DNA from 3 places in the Alloactinosynnema sp. L-07 genome. Region 3 is predicted to be linked to each of the others. Evidence: riboswitches for the same ligand, from Rfam matches in the RefSeq annotation. Region 3 holds a riboswitch; each other region holds the start of a gene.
The links. Region 3 has a riboswitch for S-adenosylmethionine ahead of BN1701_RS30190 (methionine ABC transporter ATP-binding protein). Riboswitches for the same ligand answer to the same signal wherever they lie in the genome.
Positions count from the first base shown of each region.

Region 1: another riboswitch for S-adenosylmethionine. It lies ahead of thrC (threonine synthase); the one in region 3 lies ahead of BN1701_RS30190 (methionine ABC transporter ATP-binding protein).
Region 2: another riboswitch for S-adenosylmethionine. It lies ahead of BN1701_RS15900 (aminotransferase class V-fold PLP-dependent enzyme); the one in region 3 lies ahead of BN1701_RS30190 (methionine ABC transporter ATP-binding protein).

Region 1 is NZ_LN850107.1:487,861-497,512, forward strand. Features, by position in the region: gene BN1701_RS02385 (nitroreductase family protein) at 1-450, opposite strand, end outside; gene nadD (nicotinate-nucleotide adenylyltransferase) at 702-1,292, shown strand; gene rsfS (ribosome silencing factor) at 1,350-1,736, shown strand; gene BN1701_RS02400 (histidine phosphatase family protein) at 1,733-2,347, shown strand; gene octT (diglucosylglycerate octanoyltransferase) at 2,351-3,067, shown strand; gene BN1701_RS02410 (DegV family protein) at 3,119-3,967, shown strand; gene BN1701_RS02415 (ComEA family DNA-binding protein) at 4,108-4,857, shown strand; gene BN1701_RS02420 (DNA internalization-related competence protein ComEC/Rec2) at 4,929-7,214, shown strand; gene thrC (threonine synthase) at 7,279-8,547, opposite strand; SAM riboswitch class I at 8,559-8,689, opposite strand; gene holA (DNA polymerase III subunit delta) at 8,798-9,652, shown strand, end outside.
Region 2 is NZ_LN850107.1:3,624,834-3,634,485, reverse strand. Features, by position in the region: gene BN1701_RS15920 (hypothetical protein) at 155-658, opposite strand; gene BN1701_RS15915 (TetR/AcrR family transcriptional regulator) at 715-1,281, shown strand; gene BN1701_RS15910 (DUF167 domain-containing protein) at 1,281-1,556, shown strand; gene BN1701_RS15905 (potassium/proton antiporter) at 1,811-3,292, shown strand; SAM riboswitch class IV at 3,365-3,479, shown strand; gene BN1701_RS15900 (aminotransferase class V-fold PLP-dependent enzyme) at 3,513-4,871, shown strand; gene lspA (signal peptidase II) at 4,906-5,499, shown strand; gene BN1701_RS15890 (RluA family pseudouridine synthase) at 5,496-6,422, shown strand; gene BN1701_RS15885 (hypothetical protein) at 6,493-6,747, shown strand; gene BN1701_RS15880 (AsnC family protein) at 6,725-7,819, opposite strand; gene BN1701_RS15875 (uridine kinase) at 7,912-8,541, opposite strand; gene BN1701_RS15870 (hypothetical protein) at 8,798-9,097, opposite strand; gene BN1701_RS15865 (helix-turn-helix transcriptional regulator) at 9,356-9,652, shown strand, end outside.
Region 3 is NZ_LN850107.1:6,597,638-6,607,289, forward strand. Features, by position in the region: gene rsmI (16S rRNA (cytidine(1402)-2'-O)-methyltransferase) at 1-185, shown strand, start outside; gene BN1701_RS30150 (ABC transporter permease) at 182-949, opposite strand; gene BN1701_RS30155 (ATP-binding cassette domain-containing protein) at 939-1,928, opposite strand; gene BN1701_RS30160 (PadR family transcriptional regulator) at 1,980-2,555, opposite strand; gene metG (methionine--tRNA ligase) at 2,605-4,395, shown strand; gene BN1701_RS30170 (TatD family hydrolase) at 4,392-5,252, shown strand; gene BN1701_RS30175 (resuscitation-promoting factor) at 5,437-6,915, shown strand; gene rsmA (16S rRNA (adenine(1518)-N(6)/adenine(1519)-N(6))-dimethyltransferase RsmA) at 7,324-8,169, shown strand; SAM riboswitch class I at 8,269-8,359, shown strand; gene BN1701_RS30190 (methionine ABC transporter ATP-binding protein) at 8,548-9,549, shown strand; gene BN1701_RS30195 (4-(cytidine 5'-diphospho)-2-C-methyl-D-erythritol kinase) at 9,604-9,652, shown strand, end outside.

The sequences.
Region 1 (9,652 bases), 6.1 Mb from region 3:
GTAGTGCTTGTGGTGCTCTTCGCCGTCCAGATAGAACCGCTGCTCGAACACCACGATCAAGTAAGGCGCGTCAGTCAGGTGCGGTTTGTGCATATCGGTGCCCAGAGGGCGCAACGCCGACAGCCACTGGTCGCCCAGCCTGCCCTCGTAGGAGACGCGCTCTTCGTCTTCGGCCGCCTCCCGAATTCGCGCGCGAACCTCGGGATCGGTGACCAGGACGAAGGTCCAAGGCTGCTGATGAGCGCCGGACGGGGCGGTCGCGGCCACCGCGATCGCGTCGACCACGACCTGTTCGGGGACAGGATCGGAGGAGAACGCCCGCACGGTTCGCCGCTGGTCCATCTTCTCCCGCAGCGCGGCGGCGGTGCGAAGTGAATCGTCGGCACTGACCCGCACCGGCCGGTAGGGGACCGGGTGGTACGGCTGATCGTGTATCGGAGCCCAAGCCATGGCCCGAGTCTCGCCGACACCCAGTGCTCCAGGTCATACCTGATATCCATCTATTCCGCGTCATGACCCGATCGGCACAGCGTCCCCCCTCCGCACGGCCGCCGTAGGGGAGCGGGTCGTGCCCGGTTGGGTAACCCCCCCATACCTGCCGGTCCCCGCAGGAGTGTGTGGGCGGTGTCCCCCCATCCCCCCAGGGAGACGCCGCCCACACATCCACCCCCTACCGGCACCCCCACGTACCCTGATCAGCTATGTCACGTCGTATCGGGATCATGGGCGGCACATTCGACCCGGTCCACCACGGACACCTGGTCGCCGCCAGCGAGGTGCAGTCGCGGTTCGCGCTCGACGAAGTGATCTTCGTCCCAACCGGGCAGCCTTGGCAGAAGAGCGAACGCGAGGTCAGCGCCGCCGAGGACCGCTACCTGATGACGGTCGTGGCCACGGCGTCCAATCCCAGGTTCTCGGTCAGCCGGGTCGACATCGATCGCCAAGGCGCCACGTTCACCGTCGACACCCTGCGTGACCTGCGCGCGAGGTACCCGCGGGACGAGTTGTTCTTCATCACCGGCGCCGACGCGATGCAGCAGATCCTGTCCTGGCGGCAGGCCGACGAGCTGTTCAAACTTGCCCACTTCGTCGGCGTCACCCGACCGGGCTACCACCTCGCGGACACTCACCTGCCAGAAGGCTCGGTGAGCCTCATCGAGGTGCCCGCGATGGCCATCTCGTCGACCGACTGCCGCGTGCGTGTGGCCGCGGGCGAGCCGGTCTGGTACCTCGTTCCCGACGGTGTCGTGCAGTACATCTCGAAACGCAGGCTCTATGTGGCGGAAGGCTGACCGGACACCCAGGTACCCTCGACGGGTTGCATTAGGTGTTCGACCCTGAGGAGAGACGTGGCAGCCACGCCGAGCGCACGCGAATTGGCACTGGTCGCGGCCAGCGCGGCCGCGGACAAGAAGGCCAGTGACGTGATCGTGCTGGACGTCTCCGCCCAACTGGTGATCACCGACTGCTTCGTGATCGCCTCGGCGGCCAACGAGCGGCAGGTCGGCGCGATCGTGGAGAACGTCGAAGAGAAGATGCGCGAGGCGGGCACCAAGCCGGTCCGCCGCGAAGGCGCCCGGGAGGGCCGCTGGGTGCTGCTCGACTTCGTCGACGTCGTCGTGCACATCCAGCACACCGAGGAGCGCGTGTTCTACGGTCTCGAGCGGCTGTGGAAGGACTGCCCCCGGATCGAGTTCGACGCGGCCCCACCGGTCAACGAGGACGTCGTCACGTGAGTCTGCGGACTCTCGTGCTGTGGCGGCACGGAGAGACCGACTACAACGCGTCAGGCCGGATGCAGGGACACCTCGACTCGTACCTGACCGACGTGGGGTGGAACCAGGCGCGGTTCGCCGTCCCCGCGCTGGCCCGGTTCTCCCCGGACTTGATCGTCGCCTCCGACCTGCGTCGCGCGACCGACACCGCGACGGTGTTCAGCGAGGCAATGGGCGTCCCTCTGCGCATCGATAAGCGTCTGCGTGAGACGAACCTGGGGGCATGGCAGGGCAAGACGAGCGCCGAGGTCGACGAAGGCTGGCCGGGTATGCGCGCCCAGTGGCAGGTCGACGCGACACTCGCCCCACCCGCGGGGGAGACCCGGGTCGAAGTGGCCGCGCGGGCGGCCGAGGTGGTCGCCGACCTCGACACCGGCACCGAGGAGACCGCCGTCCTCTGTGCTCACGGCGGGTTGATCACCGCGCTCACCGGCAGACTGTTAGACCTGCCAGTGACGAACTGGTCGCAGCTCGGAGGAATCTCCAACTGCCACTGGACGGTGCTGGCACGCCGTCAGTCCAGTGGTCTCAACTGGCGCCTGATCGCCTATAACGCGGGCATCACCGGTTAACCCATGCCCACCGTGTTGATGTTCGGCGACTCGCTGTGCTTCCACGGACCGGACGGTCCGCATCCGGCCGACGACCCACGGCTGTGGCCGAACATCGCCGCCGAGGTGGTCGGCGGGCACACCGAATTGTTCGCCGGGTTCGGCTGGACCGCCCGCGACGCCTATTGGTCCCTGACCGGTGACCCTCGGGTGTGGACGCAGCTGCCGCACGCCGACGTCCTCGTGCTCGGGGTCGGCGGGATGGACACGCTGCCGTCGCCCCTGCCCACCTATCTGCGCCAAGGCATCCGCTACCTGCGACCGGACAGTCTCAGGCGGCACGTGCGCAAGGGTTACCTCGCGGCGCAACCCTGGCTGGCCCGGCTCACCCAGGGCAGGCCGGTGGCGCTGCCCGCGGCGCTGACGGTCAGGTATCTGGACGCGACCGTAGTGGCCATCCGCGCTTTGCGTCCGGACATCCCGGTGATCGCGACCCTGCCCGCTGTGCACCGGTCGCGCGCCTACGGGCTTGTGCACACCGCGCGCGCGGGGGCGGAACGGGCCATTCGGGACTGGGCCGCGCGGTCCGAGGTCACCCTGCTCGACCTGCGGGAGGTCGTGGAGCGGCACGTGCTCGACGGGCACGGCAACCCCGACGGGATCCACTGGGGATGGGACGGGCACGACGACGCGGGCAAGGCGTTGGGCGCGCTCATCAAGTCGCTGAAAGTCGAGTCCTGACTCCGGCGTGGTCGTAGGTTCGCGGCGTTCGTCCGGATAGGCTCCGGTGTCGTGCCGTTCGCCGTAGTCACCGACTCGACCGCGTATCTGCCGGAGGGCTTCGCCGACCGGCACGCGGTCCGGATCGTGCCGCTGTTCGTGCATATCGACGACCGCGAGGGCCGCGACGGAATCGACATCGGGCCCGCTGAACTCGCCGTGGCGCTCAAAGAACGGCGCACTGTCACCACCTCGCGGCCCAGCCCGGCGGAGTTCGCGGCGATCTATCGCGAGCTGTTGGCCGAGGGCGCCTCTGGCGTGCTGTCGGTCCACCTTTCGAGCGAACTCTCCGGGACGTGGGAGTCCGCCCGACTCGCCGCCGAGGAGGTCGGACCGGACCGGGTGCGGGTGGTCGACTCCCGAACCACGGCGATGGGGCTCGGGTTCGCCGCCCTGCGCGCGGCGGCGGTCGCGGCCGAGGGCGGCGACGGGGCGCAGGTCGAGGCCGCGGCCGTCGAGGCCGCGGGGGCGACGAAGAGCTTCCTGATCGTGGAGACGCTGGAGTATCTGCGTCGAGGCGGGCGGATCGGGGCCGCCGCGGCACTGTTGGGGACGGCGCTGGCGGTCAAGCCGATCTTGCACGTCGTCGACGGTCAGATCGTGCCGTTGGAGAAGGTCCGCACGACGAGCCGGGCGCTTTCGCGGCTGGTCGACCTCGCTGTCGAGGCGGCGGGGGACCAGCCGGTGGAACTGGCGGTGCACCACCTCGCGGCGCCGGACCGAGCCGCGGAACTGGCCAACCGGCTCGATGAGCGGATCCCTAGGTCGTCCGGGTGTGTCGTGTCGGAGCTGGGCGCGGTGATCGGTGCGCACACGGGTCCGGGCGTGCTCAGTGTCGTGGTGTGTCCGGGCAAGCTGTAAACCTTCGAGAATCCCACATCTCCCCGACATTTCCAGCGTTTCCCGGCCACTGTGGATGAATCTGTCCACATAGCCCGAATTGATCCACAGATCGCGCGGACGCCTCGCCACCGCCGGTCATGCTGCCTAGCGTCGAAGCCATGACAACCACACGCGCAGCACAGATCGACGACGCTCTCGCCCGACTCGCGTCGGCCACGAAACGCCCGTGGGACAGCGAAGACGCGCCCAAGCACCGCCTGGACACGCCGCCGTCCGAACGAAACTTCCTCCATCGCTGGATCAGATCCGGCGACGACCAGGAGGCCGCACCGGGGTGGCGACGCCGGATCCTGGACCGGCCCGCGCTCCTCGTCGCCGCGGTGCTCGTCGCCGGGCTGGTCGCGGTCTGGCTCCTGACCGCGGGCAGGCCCCCGGTACCCGAGATCCCGCCGGACATCCCGGTAGCCGCCACGACCCAACGCTCCGCTGCGGCTCCCGGGGTCGTGGTGGAGGTGGTGGGGAAGGTGGCCGCGCCGGGACTGTTCACCTTGCCCGAGGGTGCTCGGGTGGCCGACGCCCTGCGCGCGGGCGGCGGCGCGCTCCCCGGAACGGACTTGTCGACGCTGAACCTGGCCCGCCGGGTGGCCGACGGTGAACAGATCCACGTCGGCGTTCCGATACCTGCCGCAGCGGTCGCCCAGACCGCTCTGCCGGGCCCGATGGACCTGAACACGGCCTCGTTGATCCAACTCGACACGCTGCCGGGCGTGGGATCCGTTACCGCGCAACGGATCGTCGAGTGGCGGTCGAAACACGGCCGGTTCACCAAGATCGACCAGTTGAGGGAGGTGGAAGGTATTGGCCAATCGAGATTCGAGACCCTGCGTGAGCTGGTGACCGTCAGATAGCCCGCTGCCCGACGATCACCGTGCACGCGGCCACGTTCACCCACTCGTTCGCCAGGCACGATTGGAGGTTGATAACCGGAGCTCTTGTCCTCTGGCTGGCCGCGCTCCTGGGCCTGCTCGTCCACTGGGGACTGACAGTCGCGATCGGTGCCGCCGCGGTCGGTATCGCGCTCGTGACGCTGGTCCGGGACGGGCCCGCCCGAAGGCCGCCGGGAGCGCGGGTGGCCTGGCCGGTGCTGGTCTGCGGCCTGTTGGCGCTCTGGCCGGTCGCACCCCGGATCCACGACGCGGCCACCGACCCGCTGCGGGAAGCCGCCGCCCGCGGCGAGGTTGTGGAACTGCGAGCGGAGATCCGGGAGCGGCCGAGGCCGGTGCGTACCGCCGGATTCGGTGCCATGCCCGCCGGGGTCGGCTCGGTGGTCGTCCCCGCCACCGTCGGCGACGGGTCCGCCGTGCTGTTGATCGCACCGGTCGATCAGTGGTCACGGCTGCTGCCCGGGCAGTCCGTCACGATGCGAGGGAAGCTCGCGCCCGCGACGTCGGATGAGCTGATCGTCGCCGTCGTCCGGGTCCGGGACCCGCCACTGGACGTCGGTCCGGCGCCGGTCTGGGAGTCGGTCGCCGACTCGCTGCGGAAAGGGCTTCGACGGGCGTCGGGTGTCCTGGACCCGGAGCCCGCCGGGCTCCTGCCCGCGGTGGTCGTCGGCGACAAGGACGCCCTGTCGCCGACGGTGGTGGACGAGTTCCGGGTAGCGGGCCTGTCGCACTTGCTGGCGGTGAGCGGGGCGAACCTCGCCGTGGTGTGCGTGGCGATCTTGATGCTGCTGCGGGCACTGCGAGTGGGTCCGCGCGGGGCGGCGGCCGGTGCGCTCGCCGGGCTGGTCGGATTCGTGGTGCTGGCCGGTCCGGAACCCAGCGTCCTGCGCGCCGGGGTGATGGGCGCGGTCGGGCTGGTCGCGCTGGCGGTCGGTCGGGAGCGGTCGGCGTTACCCGCGCTCGGTACGGCGGTGGTCGTCCTGGTGGCGGTCGACCCAGGGATGGCCACGGCGCTCGGGTTCGTCCTGTCGGTGCTGGCGACCGGTGCTCTGGTGCTCCTGGCTCCGCGGTGGGCGGACGCGCTTGCCCGGCGCGGGGTGCCCAGGGGCGTGGCCGAGGCACTGGCAGTGCCCGCCGCGGCGCACTTGGTCACGGCGCCGGTCGTGGCGGGTGTGCACGGACAGGTGAGCCTGGTCGCGGTCCTGGCGAACCTGGTCGCCGCGCCGGTGGTCGCACCGGCCACGGTCCTGGGTGTGTTGGCGGCGGTCGTGATGCCGGTCTGGCCGTGGTTGGCCGAGCTGCTGGTCCGGCTGGCCGGTCCGGAGCTGAGCTGGGTGATCGCGGTGGGCCGTCACGCCGCGGACGTCCCAGGCGCGGCCATCGGTTGGCCCAGCGGGTGGTGGGGTGGGCTCCTGCTGGCGGTCGCGGTGATCGGGGCGACGTTGGCCTGGAGGTTCCGGCGCGGTCGGGCGGCGGTCGCGCTGGCGCTGGTCGCGGTGCTGGTCGTGGTGATCCCGGTCCGGGTCCTGGCACCGGGCTGGCCGCCGCCCGGGTGGGCAGCCGTGGCCTGCGATGTCGGACAGGGCGACGCCACCGTCCTGGCGACAGCGGAGCCCGGGCGTGCCGTGCTGGTCGACACCGGGCCCGAGTCCGGTCCGGTGGACGACTGCCTCGACCGGCTTGGGGTGGACCGGATCCCGGTGGTGATCCTGAGCCACCTCCACGCCGACCACGTCGGTGGTCTTGCCGGTGTCCTCGCGGGCCGCTCGGTCGGTGCCGTGGCGGTCGGCGCGGGGCGGGCACCGGAATGGGCCTGGCGACAGGTCCGCAAGGAGGCCGCCGGGGTCGGGGTCCCGCTGACCGAGTTGAGCGTGGGCACCCGCTTGAGCTGGCCCGGCCTGGACATCGAAGTCTTGGCCGCCAACGGAAAGGAGGTAACTGACGACGACAGCGGAACCGCGATCAACAACACCTCGCTAGTGCTGCGCGCTTCGACCAGCGCGGGGCGGGTGCTGCTGACCGGCGACATCGAACTGGCGGCCCAGGCCGATCTGCTCGCGTCCGGTGTGGACGTCTCGGCGGACGTGGTGAAGGTGCCACACCACGGCTCGCGGACCACGTCCCCAGAGTTTCTGGACGCGGTGGGAGCCCGGATCGCGCTGGTGAGTGTGGGTGCGAGGAACCGCTATGGCCACCCGAGCCCACGGACGATGACTACGTTGCGGGACAACGGAACCCAGGTGGTCCGCACCGACACCGACGGCGACAGCGCGGTCCTGCCCGGCCCGACGGCTCGCTCACGAGGTTCGCCATCGGATTGAGGGCGAGGCTTGCCGGCGGGCGGGCTCTGGGGGATCGGATGCGGTCGATCCCCCAGAGAGCGCGCTACTTCTTGCGGGACAGGGCCTCGTGGACGGCGGCGGCCGTCGGGGGGACCGTGGCGAGGGGGCCGACGTGGTCTTGGACGGCGTCGAGGGTCTTGAGGCCGTCGCCAGTGATGAGGAGGACGGTTTCGGCGTCGCGGTCGAGTTGGCCGGATTCGAAGAGCTTCTTCGCGGTGGCGACGGTGACGCCGCCCGCGGTCTCGGCGAAGATGCCCTCGGTGCGGGCCAGCAGGCGGATGCCTTCGACGACCTCGGCGTCGGTGACGTCCTCGACCGCGCCGCCGGTGCGGCGGACGGCGTCGAGGACGTAGGGGCCGTCGGCGGGGGCGCCGATGGCCAGGCTGCGGGCGATCGTGTCGGGCTTGACCGGGGCGATCACGTCGCTGCCCGCCTTGAAGGCGGCGGAGACGGGGGAGCAGCCGGTGGCCTGGGCGCCGAAGATCCGGTACGGGGTGGCCTCGACCAGGCCCAGCTCACCGAACTCGCGGAAGGCCTTGTCCACCTTGGTCAGCTGCGAGCCGGAGGCGACCGGGATGACGACCTGCTCCGGTAGGCGCCAGCCGAGCTGTTCGGCGACCTCGTAGCCCAGGGTCTTGGAGCCCTCGGCGTAGTACGGGCGGACGTTGACGTTGACGAACGCCCAGTCCTCGTGCTCGGCGGCGAGCTCGGTGGCCAGGCGGTTGACGTCGTCGTAGTTGCCGTCGATCGCGATCAGGGAGCCGTCGTAGACGGCCGAGGTGAGGATCTTGGCCTTTTCGAGAGAGGAGGGGACCAGCACAACTGAATCCCAGCCCGCGCGGGCGGCCGCGGCGGCAACGGCGTTGGCCAAGTTGCCGGTGGAGGGGCAGGCCAGCACCTTGAAGCCGAGCTCGCGGGCGGCGGCGAGTGCCACGGCGACGACGCGGTCCTTGAAGGAGTGTGTCGGGTTGCCGGTGTCGTCCTTGACCCACAGCGAGCGCACGCCGAGCGCGGCGGCGAGGCGGTCGGCCTTGACCAGGCGGGTCAGGCCGGGGTCGGTGTTGGGGTGGGCGTCGACGTGGGCCGGGACGGGCAGCAGGCCGCGGTAGCGCCAGATGGAGCGGGGACCCGCTTCGATGTCGGCCCGAGTGATGTTGCCGAACTCGTAGGCGACTTCGAGCGGGCCGAAACACTCGGCGCAGGCGAATTCCGGGGCGAGAGGCGTCTGGTGGCCGCATTCCCGACAGGACAGGGCGCGAGCCGGTCCGAGGTCGAGCGCGGTCGAACGCTGGGCGTCAACTGTCGATGTCATCGCGAGGTATCTCCTCATCTGTCCCGCGAGCGGGTCGGAATTGGCACCGTGATCGCGCACATGCGCCTCGCGAAGAGGACATGCGCTCACGCCGGTTGCCGGGGCTTCGTCGGGCCGTTCCCTCTGCCCCTCTGGATGAGCGGTATTAAGTTGTGGCACCGACGCTACGGCACGGTGTCCGGCGCATGCCACCGCGTGTCCAGCATCCGAGAGGGCTTGCGCGCCCAAGGACGTGGCAGGATCTCTGGACGTGAACTCGCCCGCGGTCACCCCACCCCCGTTGCAACTCGTCCTGGGGGAGGAGGAACTGCTGGTCGAGCGCGCCGTCCGGGCCGCGCTCGACACCGCGCGGCTCGCCGACGCCAGTGCGGACCTGACGCGGGTGCGCGTGGCTGAGCTCACAGGCCCTGAGCTGGCCGAACTGGTCTCGCCGTCGCTGTTCGCGGAGGCGCGGGTGATCGTTCTGGACGCCGCGCACGACGCCACGCAGGACATCGTCGCCCCGGTGGTCGCCTACGCCAAGTCGCCGTCAGAAGGCATCGTGCTTGTTGTGGTGCACAACGGCGGCGGGCGCAAGGCGGGCAAGGACATCGTCGCCGCGCTGCGCAAGGGTGGAGCGGCCGTCACCGAGTGCGCGAAGATCACCAAGCCCGCGGAGCGCGAGGCGTTCGTGCGCAACGAGATCCGGCGCGCGGGTGGCAAGACCGATCCGGCTGCCGTGGCCGCGCTCATCGACTCGGTCGGCTCGGACCTGCGCGAGCTGGCGGCGGCGTCGGCGCAGCTGGTCGCCGACGCGGCGGGCGCGGTGACCGAGGAAGCGGTCCGGCGCTACCACCGGGGGCGGGCCGACGTGACCGGGTTCGCCGTCGCGGAGAAGGCCGTCACCGGCGACGTGGCCGGGGCGCTCGAGGCGCTGCGCTGGGCGATGCAGCTCGGGGTCGCCCACGTGCTGGTCGCCGACGCTCTCGCGGACGCGGTGCGGACGGTGGCGCGGGTCGCGGGCGCGGGCCGGGCCGACCCGTTCCGGCTGGCGGGCGAGTTGGGCATGCCCGCGTGGAAGGTCAAGAAGGCGCTGGCGCAGAGCCGCGGCTGGAAACCCGCTGGT
Region 2 (9,652 bases), 3.0 Mb from region 3:
GGGCATCTCCTTGCTGGGTGGGGTGATCCTGGGGCCGCGGTTCGACCATGGTAAACCGATGATCACGCCCTTGCGTACTGCAACTTTCCGTTAAGTGGCCTAGCGGCCTTACGGGTGATGCGGGAACGCTTGATGGGCCGTTCGGGTGTACCTCTTACGCCCTTGCGGCCACTGTGCTTCGCATGCGGCGGTGCAGGAATCGGACCCACGGCGACCACCGCGCGCGGCGGGCGGGCGGGTGTCCGACGGAGGTCGCTGCCCGGTCGAGCAGGTCCTCCAGCAGCGCGTCGTGCAGCCAGCGGATCGCCAGCGGCCAGGCGAGGTGGCCCATTCCGCGCGGGCGCGCGGCGATCACGTGGCGCAGCACGCACGAGTCGGGCGTCGGCCCGTCGAGCACGTCGAGGGTGTGGGTCCCCTCGATGAGGAAGCCGGGCGCGAAGGTGGCCTCGATCATCCGGCCGGGCCGGTAGGCGGTGCAGGAGTAGCGGACTATGCCGTGTCCGCCGACCGCGCCAACCGCGGTCGGGCGGTCGAAGCGCAGCGCGGGCCAGGCGTCGACCGGCCAGATCGGGCTGTCGGCGCCCTGGATCTCGTCCAGCAGGCGACCGACGACCGCTGGGGCGACCGGGAGTTCTCGTTGGTGCACATTGTGGATCATCAGGAGTCCTTCCATACGGAACCGTATAGTTCTTTCTGTACGGTACCGTATGGATCGTGCCGAAGCGGAGGACCAAGGACGACTGGACCGAGATCGCGCTGGCCGCCATCGCCGAGGGCGGTGCGGCCGCGGTCGCCGTCGAGCCGCTCGCGGCCAGGGTCGGGGCGACCAAGGGCAGCCTCTACTGGCACTTCCCCACCCGCGACGCGCTGCTCGACGCGGCGCTGGCGCGCTGGGAGCGCGAGCACACCGAGGCCGTGATCAGCTTCGCCGACCGGGGCGCGACCGCCCACGAGCGGCTGCGGCTGCTGTTCGGCGCCGTGCTCGACACGGGCGGGGAGATCGAACTGGCGCTGCTGGCGTCCACGTCGGATCCCAAGGTGTCGGCGGCGGTCTCCAGGGTCACCGAACGCAGGCTCGGCTACCTCACCACGCAGTTCGCCGAACTCGGGTTCGGCCGTGCCCAGGCCAGACGGCGGGCGGTGGTCGCGTACTCCATCTACCTGGGTCAGACCCAGCTCATGCGGGCGACGCCGGGGGCGCTGGCCCAGTCGCCCGCGGCCCGGCGGGCCTATGTCGACGATGTGCTGCACGTTGTGCTCGCGACTCCGGCGGATTCCTAGTGTTCCGGTTCGGTATCCGGGTCAAACCCGGTGTGCGCAAGGCGCGGGTCGGCGGCCGGTGGGGCGAGGGCGACACGTTGGTCGTCGCCGTCGCCGCGCCCGCGGTGGAGGGCAAGGCGAACGACGCGGTGCGCCGTGCGGTGGCCGAGGCGTTCGGCGTGCGCGGGCAGGACGTGAAGATCGTCACCGGCGACCGCGGCCGGGACAAGGTCATCGACGTCGACCCTGCCCCTCCAGACGCCGCCGAGACCCTGCGGCGGTTGCTAGATGATTGATTCCTGACTGTCACCAGGTCTCGACCGGCCCACGACGCCGCTGCCCGCGTTGCAGGAACAGCCACGTACACCCGGTACGCGCGCTGTCCCTGCGCCTTGGCAGCGACGCCGTGGACCAGCCGATACCAGGCGACAGTCAGGAATCAATCATCTAGACCTCGGGTGAGAGATGTCTCGGCGCGGCTTCGGAAGACGCGCGCGGGCCGCTGACAGGGGAGAATGCGTCCAATATCCGCCAGACCCCTGGAGGCCGCGTGGCCGATCTGACCGTGGCGCTGGGCATCGGCGCGGCCGTGATCCTGATGGCCGTGCTGGCGGTACGCGTGTCCGTGCGGGTCGGATTGCCCTCGTTGCTGCTCTACCTCGGGATCGGCGTGCTGCTCGGCGAAGCCGGGGCGGGCATCGAGTTCTCCAACGCGGAGCTGACCCAGGCGCTCGGCCTGGCCGCGCTCGTGCTGATCCTGACCGAGGGTGGGCTCACGACCCGGTGGGACGAGGTGAAACCGGCGCTGTGGCCGGGAATCGCACTGTCCACAGTGGCCGTCGCGATCAGCGTCGGGGTCGCCGGAGTGGCGTTGCACTGGATCCTGGGGTTCGACTGGCGGCTGGCTCTGCTGTGGGGCGCGGTGCTCGCATCGACCGACGCGGCGGCGGTGTTCAGCGTGCTGCGCAACCTGAAGGTCACCCGGCGGCTGGTCGGGTCGCTGGAGCTGGAGTCCGGTCTCAACGACGCACCCTGCTACATCGCGGTCGTGCTGCTCACCTCGTCCGACCCGATCACGTGGAAGCTGCCGCTGACATTGACCTACGAACTCGGCGTCGGCGCGGTGGTCGGGCTGGGTCTGGGCTGGCTGGGCACCCACGCCCTGCGTCGGGCCGCGCTGCCCGCGACCGGCCTCTACCCGCTGGCCACGGTCGCGGTGTGCGTGCTCGCGTTCGCCACCGGACAGTTCATCCACGCGTCGGGCCTGCTGGCGACCTATGTGGCCGGGCTGGTGCTGGGCAACTCCAAACTGCCGCACCGCGCCGACACCTTGTCGTTCGCCGAGGGGCTCGGCTGGCTCGCGCAGATCGGCCTGTTCGTCCTGTTGGGACTGTTCGCGTCGCCCGCGCGGCTGCTGGACGCGATCGTGCCCGGCCTGGTGGCGGGCGCGGTGGTGACGCTGCTGGCCCGGCCCGCGTCGGTGCTGCTGACGATGACCCCGTTCCGCGTGCCATGGCGAGAACAGGTCTTCCTCTCCTGGGCGGGCCTGCGCGGCGCCGTGCCGATCGTGCTGGCCATGATCCCGCTGTCCCAAGGCGTCGACGGGGCCTACCAGCTGGTCGACGCGGTGTTCGTGCTCGTCATCGTGCTGACCCTGGTCCAGGGCGGCACCCTGCGGACGCTGTCGAAGGTGCTGCGCCTGGACACCGGCGCCAGCGCCAGGGAGATCGACGTCGACGTGGCCACCCTCGACGAACTCGACGCCGAGCTGCTGCAGGTCACCATCCCGGTCGGCTCCAAGCTGCACGGCGTGTACCTGGCCGAGCTGCGGCTGCCGCCGGGGGCCACGGTCAGCCTGGTCGCCCGCGACGGCAAGGGCTTCACTCCGGGGCCGACGACCCGGCTGCAGGAGGGCGACCAGGTGCTCGTGGTCACCACCCAGGCGGTCCGCTCGGCCACCGAGACCCGGATCCGCGCGGTCGACCGGGCGGGCCGCTACGCGCGGTGGAAAGGCGAGACCGGTTCCGGCTAGTCGAATGCTTTGGAGTCCCAAGATTTGGACGGGGCTGCGTGAGTGTGTCTTGTGCGCTAGCGTCGGGAACAAGGTCATGAGCGCCAGCGTCAAGCCCCGGCTAGCTGGACGGCAACCCTCCTCCGCGGTGGGGTGCCCCGGGTGAGGACCCGGCCCGTCGCGTGGTGTGAGCGGGCAAGCGCGGACCCCTCGGTGGGGTCCCACGGACCCGGAGCCAGCCATGACGCTCGCCCTGCCGACCGCCCGAGTCGCCGAAGCCTGTGAGACCACCGTGCCCTCCGTGGTCGGCTCCCGGCTGACCGTGCCGCTGCTCGACGGCCGCGAGGTGCCCTACGCCAACCTCGACCACGCCGCCAGCGCCCCCTGTCTGGACGCCGTCCGCGACGCCGTCGACGAGCTGCTGCCCTGGTACGCCAGCGTGCACCGGGGCGCCGGGTTCGCCTCGAAGGTGTGCACGAGCGTCTACGGCCAGGCCCGCGACACGCTGCGGAAATTCGTCGGCGCGCGCTCGTCGGACGCGGTCGTGTTCACCCGCAACACCACCGACAGCCTCAACCTGCTGGCCCGCTCGCTGCCCAAGGGCACATCGGTCGTGCTGTTCGACACCGAGCACCACGCCGCCCTGCTGCCGTGGCGCGGGCCGCGCGTGCGTCGGATCGAGACCCCGCCGCACGCCGGTGACACCGTGCTCGCCCTCGACGCCGCGCTCGCCGAGTGCCCGGTCGGGCCCCGGCTGGTGGTGCTGACCGGCGCGTCCAACGTCACCGGTGAGGTGTGGCCGATCGCCGCGCTGGCCGCGGTCGCGCGCAGGCACGGCGCCCGGGTCGCGCTCGACGCCGCGCAGCTCGCGCCGCATCGGCCGGTCGACATCAAGGCGCTCGACGTCGACTACGTCGTGCTCTCCGGCCACAAGCTCTACGCCCCGTTCGGCGCGGGCGCGCTGATCGGCCGCTCCGACTGGCTGCAGGCCGCCGACCCGTACCTGGTCGGCGGCGGGGCCACCCGCCAGGTCGTGGACTGGGGCGACCGGCTCGGCGTGGCCTGGACCGCGGTGCCCGAGCGGCACGAGGCGGGCTCGCCCAACGTCGTCGGCGTGCACGCGCTGGCCGTGGCCTGCGAGGTCCTCGCGCGGGACTGGGCGGGCGTCGCCGCGCACGAGCGGGCGCTGTTCGCGCGGCTGCGCGCGGGCCTGACGGCCATCCCTGGGCTGCGGGTGCTGGAGCTGTTCGGCCCCGAGCAGGACCGGGTCGGCGTGCTCAGCTTCAGCATCGACGGCCTCGACGCTGGTCTGGCCGCCGCGGCGCTGTCGGCCGAACACGGCATCGGCGTGCGCGACGGCGCGTTCTGCGCCCACATCGCCACCCGCAGGCTCCTGGGCCGCGCGGGGGCGCGGGAGCAGCGGGCCGTGCGCGCCAGCATCGGCCTTGGCACGACCGCCGAACACATCGACCGACTCGTGGCCGCGCTGCGCTCGCTGGCCGCTGACGGACCCGCCTACGACTACGCCGAGGTGGAGGGCCGCTGGGTCCCGGCCGCGGACGACCGACCCCTGCCCGGGTTCCTGCGTGAGGTGTGCTGACCAGGCGTCGACGCACGCCGTGGACAATGGACCGGTGAACACTGAGCCAGGCGACGACCACGACACCTCCGAGACTCCGCCGGAAGTGAGCGCCCCACCCGCCCGGCGCGTGGCGTTGTTGCTGGTCGCGGCCCTGTCGGTGTACGTGGTGGACCTGGTGACCAAGATCATCGCGGTGGCCACGCTGGAGGGCGAGGCCCCGGTCCGGCTGCTCGGCGGCGCGGTCTATTTGCAGCTCGTGCGCAACCCCGGCGCCGCGTTCTCGATGGCCACCGGCATGACCTGGCTGCTGAGCCTGGTCGCGCTCGGCGTCGTCGTGGCGATCATCTGGATCCTACCCAAGCTGCGCTCCACCGGCTGGGCGCTGGGCCTCGGCCTGGTCCTGGCGGGCGCGCTGGGCAACCTCACCGACCGGATCTTCCGCGCCCCCGGCGTGCTGCAGGGCCACGTGGTCGACTTCGTGTCGGTCTTCGCCCCCAACGCCGAGGTCTTCCCCGTCTTCAACGTGGCCGACTCGGCGATCAGTGTCGGTGGTGCCCTGATCGTGCTCATGGCGATCCGCGGGCGCGACTACGACGGCACCCTCACCTCGGCCAAGTCCAAGCCCGCGAAAAAGGAAACCGCATGACCGCTCGCACGCTGCCCGTCCCGGACGGGCTCGACGGCATGCGCGTCGACGCCGGGCTGTCCAAGCTGCTCGGCCTGTCCCGCACCGTCGTCGCCGCGCTCGCCGAGAACGGTGACGTGCTGGTCGACGGCAGGCCGGCGGGCAAGTCCGACCGGCTGCTGGCGGGCACCTGGCTCGAGGTCACCCTCCCCGAGCCGGACCGGCCGGTGGAGATCCAGGCGATCCCGGTCGAGGGCCTTGTCGTGCTCTTCCAGGACGACGACGTGGTGGTCGTCGACAAGCCGGTCGGCGTGGCCGCGCACCCCAGCCCCGGATGGTCCGGCCCCACGGTGATCGGCGGCCTGGCCGCGGCGGGCATCCGCATCTCGACCTCCGGCGCGGCCGAGCGCCAAGGCGTGGTGCACCGGCTCGACGTCGGCACCACCGGCGTCATGGCGGTCGCCAAGAGCGAGTACGCCTACACCGTGCTCAAGCGCGCGTTCAAGGAACGCACCGTCGAGAAGCGCTACCACGCGCTGGTGCAGGGCCACCCGGACCCGAGCGTCGGCACCATCGACGCGCCCATCGACCGGCACCCGCGCCACGACTACCGGTGGGCGGTCGTGGCGGGCGGCAAGCCCAGCATCACCCACTACGAGACGATCGAGGCCTTCCGCGCGGCGTCCCTGCTGGACGTGAAGCTGGAGACCGGCCGGACTCACCAGATCCGGGTGCACTTCTCGGCCCTGCGCCACCCGTGTGTCGGCGACCTGACCTACGGCGCGGACCCGACGCTGGCCAAGCGCCTCGGCCTGACCCGGCAGTGGCTGCACGCGCGGTCGCTTGGGTTCCACCATCCCGAGGACAACCGCTGGGTCGAGTTCACCAGCGAGTACCCCGCCGATCTTGCCGCCGCGCTCGACGTACTCGCCGCCGACTACTGAAATCCCCTGCGGAGCCCGGTGGCTCGGCTAGTTTGGGCACCGTTGGTCCGGTGCTTGAGGGTGGGGAACGATGAACGGTGCTAACTGGGACAGCGCGAACGACGGCGACCCGTTCGCCACGGGCGGCCACGGGCGGTTCATGAAGGACGGCGCCTCGCCGCCGGTGATCGGGGCGGTCGCGGCCGATGACGTGGACGAGACGGTGCGGGTGAGCCCCGGTCAGGTGTACGACCGCGAGCCGCCGACGTCGCCGATCCCGGTGGCCGCGGCCGAGGAGAAGAAGAGCTGGTTCTCCCGGCTGTTCAGTTCTCGACCTTCCAGGTGAGGGTCCGCGTCTCCTCGTCGGGGCGCGGGCTCCAGCGCACGGCGGTCACCTCGGTGTCCTCCGGCACGACGTAGACGGTGTGTCCGCCCGTGGTCTCCCCGGGCGCCACACCGATCCGGTAGGCAGGCCGGGACGAGAGTGACACGGGGGCTTTGGAGATCGTCTTGCCCTCGGGGGTGACGAGCACGAGATACATGTCGGGCAGGGTCGCGAAGTGCACGGGGCCCCGGTTGGTCATCTCCGTGTGCACGACGATCGACCGCTCGCCCTCCTGCAGCCGGTAGCCTGCGGCGGTGAACAGGTAGTCGGCAGGGTCGACGACCTCGACGAGCTGGATCGCGATCCGCTCGCCCTCCAACCCCTCCGTCTCCAGCGTCGATCCGGCGACCCCTTGCCGGGAGCCGGGGCGCACGGCGGGCTGGGTGCGGTCCATGGCGTCCTGGGGCGGCTGGTCGCCGCGGGCCCAGGAGGAACTCTGCGGCGGGCCCCAGGTGGAGATCGGTTCGGGGACGGCGGGGAAGGGCTGGCTGGGCGGGCCGACCTGGACCGGCTGGCTCGGTGCGGCCTGCATGGGCTGGCCGGGATAGCTCGGGACTTGGTGGCCCATTGGGCCGCCGACCTGGCCTTGACCTTGCTGGCCGATGCCTTGACCCTGCTGGCCCATGGCCGGGCCTTGGCCGCCGAACTGCTGGCCGTACTGGGGTTGCCCCGGCATCGGCGGCTGTCCCTGGCCGAACTGCCCGGGATAAGGCTGGGCGGGGAACGGCTGACTCGGCGGCCCGGTCTGCGCCTGGTGCGGCCCAGGAAACTGCTGCGGATACCCCTGCGGCGGCGGATAGACCCCGGACGGCGTGCCCTGCACCCCGCCGCCCATCCGGGCCAGCGCGGCGCGGATGCCGTTCGGGTCGCACTCGACTCCCACCAGCAGCGGCAACCCCGCCGCCGACAGCGCGACCAGCCGCGACGCCACCTCACGGGGGTCCATCCCGAGCCTGGCGGCCACCTCATGCACCGCGGCACGCCCCATCTCGGCGACCACCCCGAGCACCCGGGCGTCAACAGCATCCGTCACGGATCGCACGCTACCGGGTCCACCGACCCGCCGCGCCGGAAGCCGCCGATCATCCGGACGGTGATCAACTGCTCACTCAGACTGCGCGAACCTCACCTCGGGGCCTCGTCCAGTACCGCCAACCGCAGTGGGTCGTCGGCCCGGACTCCCACGTCGGCCAGATACAGCGGACGCGCCTCCCGCTCATAGCGCGCGAACGCGGGCAGCGCCCAGTGCTCCTCCGCCGCCAGCCGCCGCGCCAGTGCGCCGGGTGACAGCCACAGGTGCACGGTGAGCTCGCCCGGCAGGCCCTGTCCCAGCAGGAACTCCCCGTCGACGATCACCACGCCGTCGGCTGGCACCTCGACATAGTCCGCGCGTGCCGAGCGGTCGGTCCGCGCGTTCCACAGGCGGGGGAGGACCCGGCCGGAGCCGCCCGCCGCCTGCGGGTCCAGCACCTCTCGCCGCAGGCCGCCGACGTCCAGCCAGTCGGAGTACCGCGCGTCCGGGTCGGTGCGGCCGCGTTCGAAGCGCAGGGACGCCGGGCGCAGGAAGTCGGCTGTCGAGACCCGCATCACAGGCCGCCCCGCGACCCTCAGTCGTTGGGCGATCTCGTCGGCAAGGGTCGCCGGGGCGGTGGGCGCGGCGCCGTCGATGAACAGGCGCAGGCGGCCTTCGCGGGCGGTGGCCCGCGCGGCCACCTCGTCGGCCAGGGCCGCGGGCGAGATGGGGCGGAAGCGCATCAGGGGACGATGCGGCGGCGTCGCTCGACGCCGCGCTGCTGTGTCTGGCCTTTGATCCCCGCGATGCCCGCGAGTTTAACCGGATGCGTCGAGCCCACCGCTCATTTTCCTGCACGACCATGCAGGAAAATACTGGTTCCCGTCCGCGTAGATGGGTTTTCAGTTCGTCCGTGCCGTTGCCTTCGCGGTCGGGCACGTCGTATTCGATGACCCGGTCCTGCGTCACGTGGATGGAGCAGCGTCCTTGTAGGAGCCCCTAGCGATACTGCCGAGTGTCCGTGTCCTCAGTCATCAGCAAGCAGAGGTTCGCCGTCAGGTAAGCGCGGCACGGTGCGGGGGCGCGGGTGAACAGGCGGGTCCGACAGGTCGGGCAGCGGCCCTGCTCGTCCGGGTGATGCTCGTCCAGCAACGCCTGTAGGGCGGCCACGACGCGGGGGAGTTCCGCTCGGGCGAGTTCGGCCGCGGTGTGGTCACCGCCCGCGACCACTCTGGTGCTGAGAGTGGACAAATAGTCCTGTAGCGACGCCTCCATGTGCCCGAAGATCGACTCGTTCACCCGTGTCCCTTCCGGTCGGTGGCGCGGCTCTCCCGCATGTGGTTTCCCAAGAGACTGCGTGGTCGCGCCCGCATTCTGCAAGTTGCAGTACACGATCGGGTGATATTCGTGAACGGGACAGTTAACCGCTCACAGAATCGCGGCGAAACACGGCGGACAGTCCCTTGTGCCCGGCAAGATCAGCATTGAGACTTGCATGCGATCCGCATCCACGGCGGACGCTCGCTCGTTCAGCCAGTGAAACGAGGTGAACCACACGTGGCGCGTGATCTCAGTCCGACCGTGCGGCGCCGGCGGCTCGCGGGCGAGCTGCGGCGGTTCCGTGAGACGGCGAACCTGACCATCGACGAGGTCGGCGAGAAGCTGGAGTGCTCGGCGTCGAAGATCAGTCGGATCGAGACCGGGCACGTGGGGGTCACCCCGCGCGACGTGCGCGACATGCTCGAGCTGTACGGCATCGAGGAGGACAAGCGCGAGGCCCTGGTCCAGCTCGCCCGTGAGGCCAGGCAGAAGGGCTGGTGGCACGCCTACACCGAGGTCTTCACCGGGTCCTTC
Region 3 (9,652 bases):
GCGGCGAGATCACGGTGGTACTCGAAGGCGCCGAGCCCGCCGCCGCCCCCGACCTGGACACGCTGGTCGAGCGGGTCCAGGCCAGGGTCGCGGCGGGGGAGCGGCTCAAGGCGGCGGCCGCCGAGGTCGCGGCCCAGGCCGGGGTGAGCAAGAAAGCCCTCTACGACGCCGTGGTGAGCGCCTAAGCGTTCTCGCGCTGGAACGTGCGCACGCCCCAGAACACGCCGAGCACGGTCATCGCGAACAGCACGAGTGAGCCGGTGAGCAGCGCGTCGGTGGTGAAGTCGCCGCGGAACGACGCGCGTTCGGCGTCGACGACGTGGGTGAACGGGTTCCAGCGGGAGACGTTGTAGAGCCACTCCGGCGCCAGGCCCTGGGTGATCGGGATGAAGATTCCCGACAGCAGCAGGATCGGCATCAGCACCGTGTTCAGGATCGCTGGGAACGCGTTCTCGTCCTTGATCCGCAGCGCCAGCGCGTAGGAGCAGGACGACAGCGTCACCGACATCAGCCCGACGATCACCAGGGTCAACACGATCGCGCCGAACGACGCTTTCAGGTCGAAGATCAGGTACGCCAGGATAATGATCATGATCGCCTGGACCACGGTCTGCAGCGCGTCGCGCAGCACCCGGCCCAGCAGCAGGGCCGTCCGGCTGACCGGGGTCACCCGCAGTCGCTCGACCACGCCCGTGCGCAGCTCCGCCAGCAGGTTGAAGCCGACGAAAGAGCTGCCGAACAGGGCGATCTGGACGATCAGCGCCGGGGTCAGGATCTGCCACGCCGTGCCAGGCGGGAACCCTGGCGTGTTCTCGGTGATCGACTCCAGCAGCGGGCCGAAGAAGAAGAGGTACAGCACGGGCTGCATCAGCCCGATCATGATCCACGCCGGGTTGCGCAGGGCCAGGACCATGTCGCGGCGGAAGATCAGCCAGATGTCACGCAACATCGGTGGGCTCCTTCTGCTCGTCGGTGCCCAACTCGGCGTCGCGCAGGCTGCGGCCGGTCAGGGTGAGGAAGACGTCGTCCAGGGTCGGCTGGAGCACCTGCAGCGACGTGGTGGCGATGCCCGCCGCGTCCAGCGCGCGCAGCAGCTCGGGTAGCGCCAGGTCGCCGCGCGGCACGCGGAACTCGACCGCCGCGTCGCGGCCGCGCACCTCGGACGCGCCGGTGATGTTCTCGGCGATGGCCGTGGTCTTGGCGACCTCGACGGCCTCGACGCCCACGGTGACCAGGTCGCCGGACACCTTGGCCTTGAGCGCGGCCGGGGTGCCCTCGGCGACGATCGAGCCGTTGTCGATCACCAGGATGCGGTCGCACAGCGCGTCCGCTTCCTCCAGATAGTGCGTGGTCAGGAAGACCGTCGTGCCGTGGTCGGCGCGCAGGGAGTGGATGTGCTGCCACAGGTTGGCCCGGCTCTGCGGGTCCAGCGCGGCCGTCGGCTCGTCGAGGAAGACGAGCTTCGGGTCGTGCACCAGGCCCAGCGCCACGTCGAGCCTGCGCCGCTGGCCGCCGGACAGGGTTTTGACCAGCCGCTGGTCGAGTCCGGCCAGGTCCAGCCGCTCGGCGAGTACGGCCGAACGTGCGCGCGCGTCGGCCTTGGACAGCCCGTAGAGCCTGCCCTGCAGTTCCATCTCCTCGATGACCTTCGAGTCCGGCGTGCCGCCGGTGGCCTGGGCGACGTAGCCGATCTTGCGCCGGACCCCCACCGGGTCGCTGGTCAGGTCGCTGCCCGCGACGGTCGCCGTGCCCGCTGTGGGCTTGAGCAGCGTTGTCAGCATCCGCAGGGTCGTCGTCTTCCCGGCGCCGTTCGGGCCGAGGAAGCCGACCAGCTCCCCGGCCGCGACGTCGAGATCCACCCCCCGCACCGCTTCGACGGTTCGGCCGCGCGTCCGGAAGGTCCGGGCGAGGCCGCGTGCCTCGATCATGGTGCCCCCACTAGTCAAGTTTGATTACCTTGCCTCGTTCGGAAGGATGCCCTAGTCGCAGGCACTAGTCAAAGTTGAATACTGGCCCAGCTCGTACGCACCGGACTCGATCTTCGACAGCAGCTCGGCCGCCCACGCCGCATCGGCTGCCACCTGCCCCAGCCACAGGTTGGCCTGGTCGATCACGTGCAGCGGGGTGTCCGGGCCCGGTTCCGCGCGCCACTGCCGCAGGTTGACCAGGTCGGCCTCCAGCCGCAGGATTCGCTCGCGGATCATCGCCGCGGCCTCCGCGTGGCTGAGCACCGGAAGCATCGTGATCGCGGCGTTGAGCATCCACGGGTCGCGGGTGTGTCGCAGGCCCTCGCGGACCAGCCGCTTCAGCTCGACCATGCCCGCCTCGGTGATCCGGTACACCGTACGTTCCGGACCGGCCGCACCCGGCTCGGCGTGCAGCTCGTCGATCAGCTTGTCGGCGGCCGCCTTGCGGATCGCGTGGTAGATCGAGCCGGGCTTGATCCGCGCCCACTCATCGGCCCGCCAGCTCACCAGCTTGGTCCTGACCTGGTATCCGTGGGCGCCGCCCGCCAGCAGGATGACGCCCAGTACGAGCATCCGTGTGGCCGACATCGTGTCCTCCGTGCACCCGCTCCAACCGACCTCCGTAGGCTAAGCCGTCATGAGCGCCCCCGTGTTGACCGCGGTGGCCTGGCCCTACGCCAACGGCCCCCGCCATATCGGTCACGTCTCCGGATTCGGTGTCCCTTCGGACGTCTTCTCCCGCTACATGCGAATGTCCGGTCACCGGGTGCTCATGGTCAGCGGGACCGACGAGCACGGGACCCCGATCTCGGTCCAGGCCGACAAAGAGAACCTGACCACCCGCGAGCTGGCGGACAAGTACAACCGGGTCATCGCCGAGGACCTGCAAGGTCTCGGCCTGTCCTACGACCTGTTCACCCGCACCACCACCGGCAACCACTACCAGGTCGTGCAGGAGCTGTTCCTCGCGCTCTGGCGCAACGGGTACGTGCAGGCCAAGACCCAGATGGGCGCGATCAGCCCGTCGACCGGCCGCACCCTGCCCGACCGCTACATCGAGGGCACCTGTCCGATCTGCGGCTACGACGGCGCCCGCGGCGACCAGTGCGACAACTGCGGCAACCAGCTCGACCCGATCGACCTGAAGAACCCGCGCTCGAAGATCAACGGCGAGACCCCGAAGTTCGTCGAGACCGAGCACCTGTTCCTCGACCTGCCCGCGTTCTCCGAGGCGCTGGGCTCGTGGCTGTCCACCCGCAAGGAGTGGCGGCCCAACGTGCTCAAGTTCAGCGAGAACCTGCTCAAGGACATGCGCCCGCGCGCGATCACCCGCGACATCGACTGGGGTGTCCCGGTCCCGCTCGACGGGTGGCGCGACGCGCCGATGAAGAAGTTCTACGTCTGGTTCGACGCGGTGATCGGCTACCTGTCGGCCAGCGTCGAGTGGGCCCGCCGCACCGGCGACGCCGACGCCTGGAAGGAGTTCTGGACCGACCCGGCCCAGGGCTACTACTTCATGGGCAAGGACAACATCGTCTTCCACTCGCTGATCTGGCCCTCGCTGCTGCTGGGCCAGAACGGCGCGGGCGACAAGGGCGGCGAAGCGGGCGCGTTCGGCACCCTCAACCTGCCAACCGAGGTCGTCTCCAGCGAGTTTCTGACGATGAGCGGGTCGAAGTTCTCGACCTCGCGCGGCACGGTCATCTACGTGCGGGACTTCCTCAAGGAGTTCGGTCCGGACACGCTGCGCTACTTCATCTCGGTGGCGGGCCCGGAGAACCAGGACACCGACTTCACCTGGGACGAGTTCGTCCGGCGGAGCAACTTCGAGCTGGCCAACGAGTGGGGCAACCTGGTCAACCGGTCGATCTCGATGGCGCACAAGAACGTCGGTGCCATCCCGGCGCCGACCGCGCCGACCGCGGCCGACGCCGAGCTGAAGGCGTTGGTCCGCAAGGCGTTCGACACCGTCGGGGACAACCTGCGCCGCTCGCGGTTCAAGGCGGCGGCGTCGGAGGCGATGCGGGTGGTCGGCGCGGCGAACAAGTACCTGTCCGACGAGGAGCCCTGGAAGCGCAAGGACGACCCGGCCCGCCGGGACACCATCCTGCACACCGCGCTGCAGGTCGTCGCCGACGCGAACACGCTGCTCACGCCGTTCCTGCCGCACTCGGCGCAGAAGGTGCACGAGGCGCTGGGCGGCAAGGGTGTCTGGGCCTCGCAGCCCGACCTGCGCGAGGTCACCGACCTCGACGACCCGAGCATCCAGTACCCGGTGCTGACCGGCGACTACGCCAGTGACCAGGCGAAGTGGGAGTCGGTGGACATCGAGGTCGGCAGGCCGCTGGAGAAGCCGACCCCGCTGTTCCCCAAGCTCGACCCCGAGCTCGGCGAGACCGGGCCGGAGTGGGCACCGATCGTTAAGTGACCCCACGCAAAGGCGAGTCACCACCGCTGCCGGAACCTCTTCCGGCAGCGGTGGTCGACGCTCACACCCACCTCGATGCCTGTGGTGCCAAGGATTCCGCGTCGGTCATCGAGATCCTCGACCGCGCGTCGTCGGTGGGTGTGACCCGCGTGATCACCGTCGGCGACGACCTCGACTCCGCCGTGTGGGCGGCTGAGGCGTCCACTTGGGACGATCGACTGTTTGCCGCCGTCGCCGTCCACCCGACCCGCACGTCCGGGTTCGGCGACGCCGACAAGGCGGTGCTGGAGGACCTGGCCCGGCGGCCGCGCGTCGTCGCGGTCGGCGAGACCGGCCTCGACTACTACTGGGACTACTCGACGCCGCAGGAGCAGGACGCGGCGTTCCGCTGGCACATCGACCTCGCCAAGCGGGTCGGCAAGGCGCTGATGATCCATGACCGCGACGCCCACGAGGACATCCTGCGGGTGCTCACCGAGGAAGGATCACCGGAAAAGGTGGTCTTCCACTGTTTCTCGGGTGATCTCGACTTCGCTCGGCGCTGTGTCGAACGCGGCTACGTGCTGTCCTTCGCCGGTCCGGTGACCTTCCGCAACGCGAAAGACCTGCGAGAAGCCGCCGCTTTCGTGCCCGCCGACCAGCTGCTGGTCGAGACCGACGCGCCTTTCCTCACACCTCACCCGTTCCGCGGTCGCCCGAACGAGTCGTACGCCGTCGCGTACACCGTCCGGGATCTCGCGGCCCTGCGCGGGGTCGATGTGGCCGAGCTCGCAAACGCCGTGTCCGCAACCGCTCAGCGCGTCTTTTCGTTGCCCGCCGTGACATCGGACCTTCCGAACGGTGAGGGGTTGGTATGAACGGGGGAGTGAATTGCTCCACCGGTGGTGTGACAGGGTTCACGACATTGCCGGATGTGTTTGCGCAACCCTCCCGCTCTCGTTACTGTCCCGTGACCGATCGAGCTGAGGCGCACCCGTCTCGGCTACCCGGAGCCTCGAAGCGTGGGGAACATGGCTCCCGCCTCCTGGAGGAACAGCTCTCGTGAGTGGCAAACAGGCAGACGGCTTCGCCGACACCGACTGGTTCACGCCCGTCACCGTCGGCGCCGGCACCCTTGACGAAGACTTCAGGGCGTGGCGGTCGGAGTTCCCGGCATACGACTGGGACAGCGGGACTGACTCCGGATACTCGTCGTCGCTGAGCATCACCGACCAAGACGTGCGCCACGCGCTCGGCCCGCAGGCCGACGAGATCATGGAGCACGCTGGCGTCGACGTCGACGAGCTGATCAGGCTCATCAACGCCGAGACCACCGTCCTGCCGGTCATCCCGGACGAGATCTCGTCCGACCCGCAGCCGCTCAAGGTCGCCGCCGACGAGCCCGCGCCCGGCCTCGTGGCCGCGGTCCGCCGCTGGAAGTCCTCGTTCCTCAAGGCCACCATCGCAGCCGTGCTCGTCAGCCTCATCGGCGGCGGCGCCGCGGCGATCGCGATGAACAACTCGGTCACCGTCGACATCGACGGCCAGGCCCGCAAGGTCAGCACCTACGCCGACACTGTCGGCGAGGTCCTGCAGGAGGAAGGCATCACCGTCGGCGCGCACGACGCCGTGAGCCCCTCCCCGGCCGCCGAGATCGGCGACGACGGCCACATCGTCCTGCAGCGCGGCCGCGAACTGCACATGACCGTCGACGGCGAGAAGCGCGACGCGTGGGTCCGCTCGACCAACCTCAGCGAGGCGTTGCGACAGGCCAACGCCCCCGTGCAGGGTTCCTGGATGTCGATGGGCGGCGACGCGAACGTGCCCCTTGAGGGCCTTTCGGTCGAGATCAAGACCGCCAAGCAGATCACCCTGTTCGACGGCGGCAACGCCCCCGCCCCGATCACCACCAACGCGGTGACGGTGCAGGAACTGCTCGACCAGCTCAAGCTGACCGTCGGCCCGCAGGACACGATCACCCCCGGCGGCGACCTCAAGATCACCAACGGCGCCGAGGTCCGCATCTCGCGCACCGGCGTCACGGTCGTCAACCAGACCGAGCCGGTCGCCCCTCCGGTGCAGAAGATCGAAGACCCGGAGATGGACAAGGGCAAGGAAACGGTCGTCGACCCGGGTGCCCCCGGCGAGCGCATCGCGACCTACCGCATCACCCAGAAGAACGGCAAAGAGGTCAAGCGCGAGGAAATCGGCGCGAAGGTGACCCTGGAGCCCAAGCCGAAGATCGTGAAGATCGGCACCAAGAAGCCCCCGGTGCCCGTCATCCCCGACGGCGAGGTCTGGGACCGGCTCGCGCACTGCGAGGCCACCGGCAACTGGGCCATCAACACCGGCAACGGCTACTACGGCGGCCTGCAGTTCAACAAGAGCACCTGGGACTCCAACGGCGGCGGCCAGTACGCGGCCTACCCACACCAGGCCAGCCGCGAGCAGCAGATCGCCATCGCCACCAAGGTCCGCGACGCCCGCGGCGGCTACAGCGCCTGGCCCGGCTGCGCCCGCAAGCTCGGCCTGCCCACCTGAGCTAGCCCGCCTCCCCGCATTTTTGACTGTTGGTCGCGTGATCGGGTTAGCTCGCGTCGTGCGGGCACCGTGGTCCGGTTGCGTCACGGTCCCCTAAGGCTGCGGATTTGACGAAGTCGGCCACCCCTGCGGGGGTGGCCGTTTCGCATCGATTGTGGTCACGGCGGGCGCGGCTTGGCTGTGCGGGTTTCCCACGAGCAGCATCGTCGCCCCGCCGCCGAGCACCAGCGCCACGGCCGCGACACCTGACAGAACGTCCCCCAGAACCTTCTTCATGACCTTCCCTTCAGCGCCCTCATGCCATCGAGCCTGCCTTCGGGCGGGGCACGCGGGCATCGGTCCGCAGTCGGGTCCTGGGACCGCAGCGAGTCATCCCGTAGGACTACCGACCCCTAGGGATAGGCTCCGTTGGTGACTGGTCCTGCCCTGCTCGGCCCCGCTGACGTCCGCAAGCTCGCAGGCGACCTCGACGTCCGCCCGACCAAGAAGCTCGGCCAGAACTTCGTCCACGACCCCAACACCGTCCGCCGCATCGTCACCGCCGCCCACCTAGGGGATGACGACATCGTGCTGGAGGTGGGGCCCGGTCTCGGCTCGCTCACCTTGGCGCTGCTCCCAGCCTGCAGGCAGCTGCTGGCCGTCGAGATCGACCCCGTCCTGGCCAAGCGACTCCCGGTCACAGTCGGCGAGCGCGCCCCCGAATTGGCCGACCGGCTGCACGTCCTGGAAGCCGACGCCATGCGCGTCAAAGCCGACCAACTCGCCGCCGCGCCGACCGCGCTGGTCGCGAACCTGCCCTACAACGTCGCCGTCCCCGTCGTCCTGCACCTGCTGGCCGAGCTGCCGAGCCTGCGGACCGTCCTCGTCATGGTCCAGGCCGAGGTCGCCGACCGGATGGCCGCGGGGCCGGGCTCGAAGGTCTACGGCGTGCCCAGCGTCAAGGTCGCTTGGTACTCCGAGGCCAAGCGGGTGGCCACCGTGCCCCGCGCGGTCTTCTGGCCGGTGCCCAACGTCGACTCCGCCCTGGTCCTCATGACCCGCCGCGAATCCCCGGACGCCGACCGGCAGGCCGTCTTCGCCGTCGTCGACGCCGCCTTCGCCCAGCGGCGCAAGACGCTGCGGGCCGCGCTGGCGGGCTGGGCGGGGTCGGCGGCGCGGGCGGAGGAGATCCTGATCAAGGCCGGAGTCGATCCCGGCCTGCGCGGTGAGCAGCTCACCGTCGACGCGTTCGTCCGGATAGCCCAACAACGCTGAATCCAGAGCACTCCGAGAGTGTGACGTTGGGAACGTGGGCCCATCTACCTGCGGTTGGCGGCTTGCGTACAGCCCACCCGATCGGGTCTACTCGTTATGCATCCATCCCGAGCGGCCGAGAGATCTGGCTCTGCGACGCCGCAGCAACCACCCATCGTTGGGCAGGTGCTACCGCCAGGAGCGATGGAGGAATACACCGATGGGCATTCTGACGAGCAGGCGGGTCATAGACCACTGCAGGCGAACGGCGATGGCGTGTCGCCGAATGCGCGTATCCAGCTGATCTGCGCGTACTTCGTCCTCTTCCTGCACCCAGCCCCGGCAAGGTCCTTCACGGACCTTCCAGCGGGCTGCCGTCACGCCTCGTTGGAGTAGATCATGATCACCGTTGAGAACCTCACCAAGTCCTTCTGGGGCGACACCGGCCCGGTCGTCGCACTCGAGAACGTCACCCTTGAGGTGCCCGCGGGCACCATCACCGGCGTGGTCGGCCCCGCCGGTTCCGGCAAGTCCACCCTCGCGCGGCTGATCTCGCTGCAGGAGCGCCCGGACAGCGGCGTCATCCGGGTCGAGGGCTACAACACCGCCGCGCTCGACCCGCGCAGGCTGCGCGCCGCGCGCCGCCGCATCGGGGTCATCCAGCACGGTGACCTGCTGCCGCAGCGCACCGCCGCGGGCAACATCGCCATCCCGCTGGAGCAGGCCGGGGTCGACGGCCCGCAGCGCCGCGAGCGGGTCGGCAAGCTGCTCGACCTGATTGGCCTGACCGACAAGGCCGCCGCTTACCCCGACGCTCTCACCGACGGCCAGCGCGCGCGGGTGTCCGTGGCGAAGGCCCTCGTCGGCGAGCCGGGCCTGCTGCTGGCCGACGACCCCACCAAGGGCCTCGACGCCGACGCGACCGCCGGCGTGCTCGCGGTGCTCGACCGGGCCCGCGCCGAGCTGGGCTCCACCGTCCTCATCGCCACCAGCGACACCGCCGTGGTCCGCCGCATCGCCGACGACGTGGCGCTGCTGGAGGCGGGCAAGGTGCAGGAGAGCGGCCAACTGCTCTCGCTGATCCAGGACCCGGCGAGCCGCATCGCGCAGACGCTGCTGCCCGAGATCGAGATCCCGGTCGGTCCGCGGCATGACCGGCAGGCCGAGGTCATCCTCGTCGGCTATGCCACTGTCGGTGCCCTGCTGCCCGAGGCCACGGCCCGCTTCGGCACCCCGATCGCGGTCGTCGGCGGCGGGCTGACCCGCATCGGCGAGACCCCGGTCGCGCGGTTCCTGGTCGGCGTGGACGGCCCGCGGGCCGACAGCGCGCTGGGCTGGATCGCCGAGCGCGGCGCCCTGGTCCGCCAGACCACCGTCGCACCCCAGCTCCAGGCCGCCTGATCGTCGCCGGGTTGGGGGCCGGGATCAACCGGCCCCCACCGCGGGCACTGGCTCATGGCAGCTCACCGTAGGCTTGGACCCGTGCTCGCCGTCGTTCCCCCTC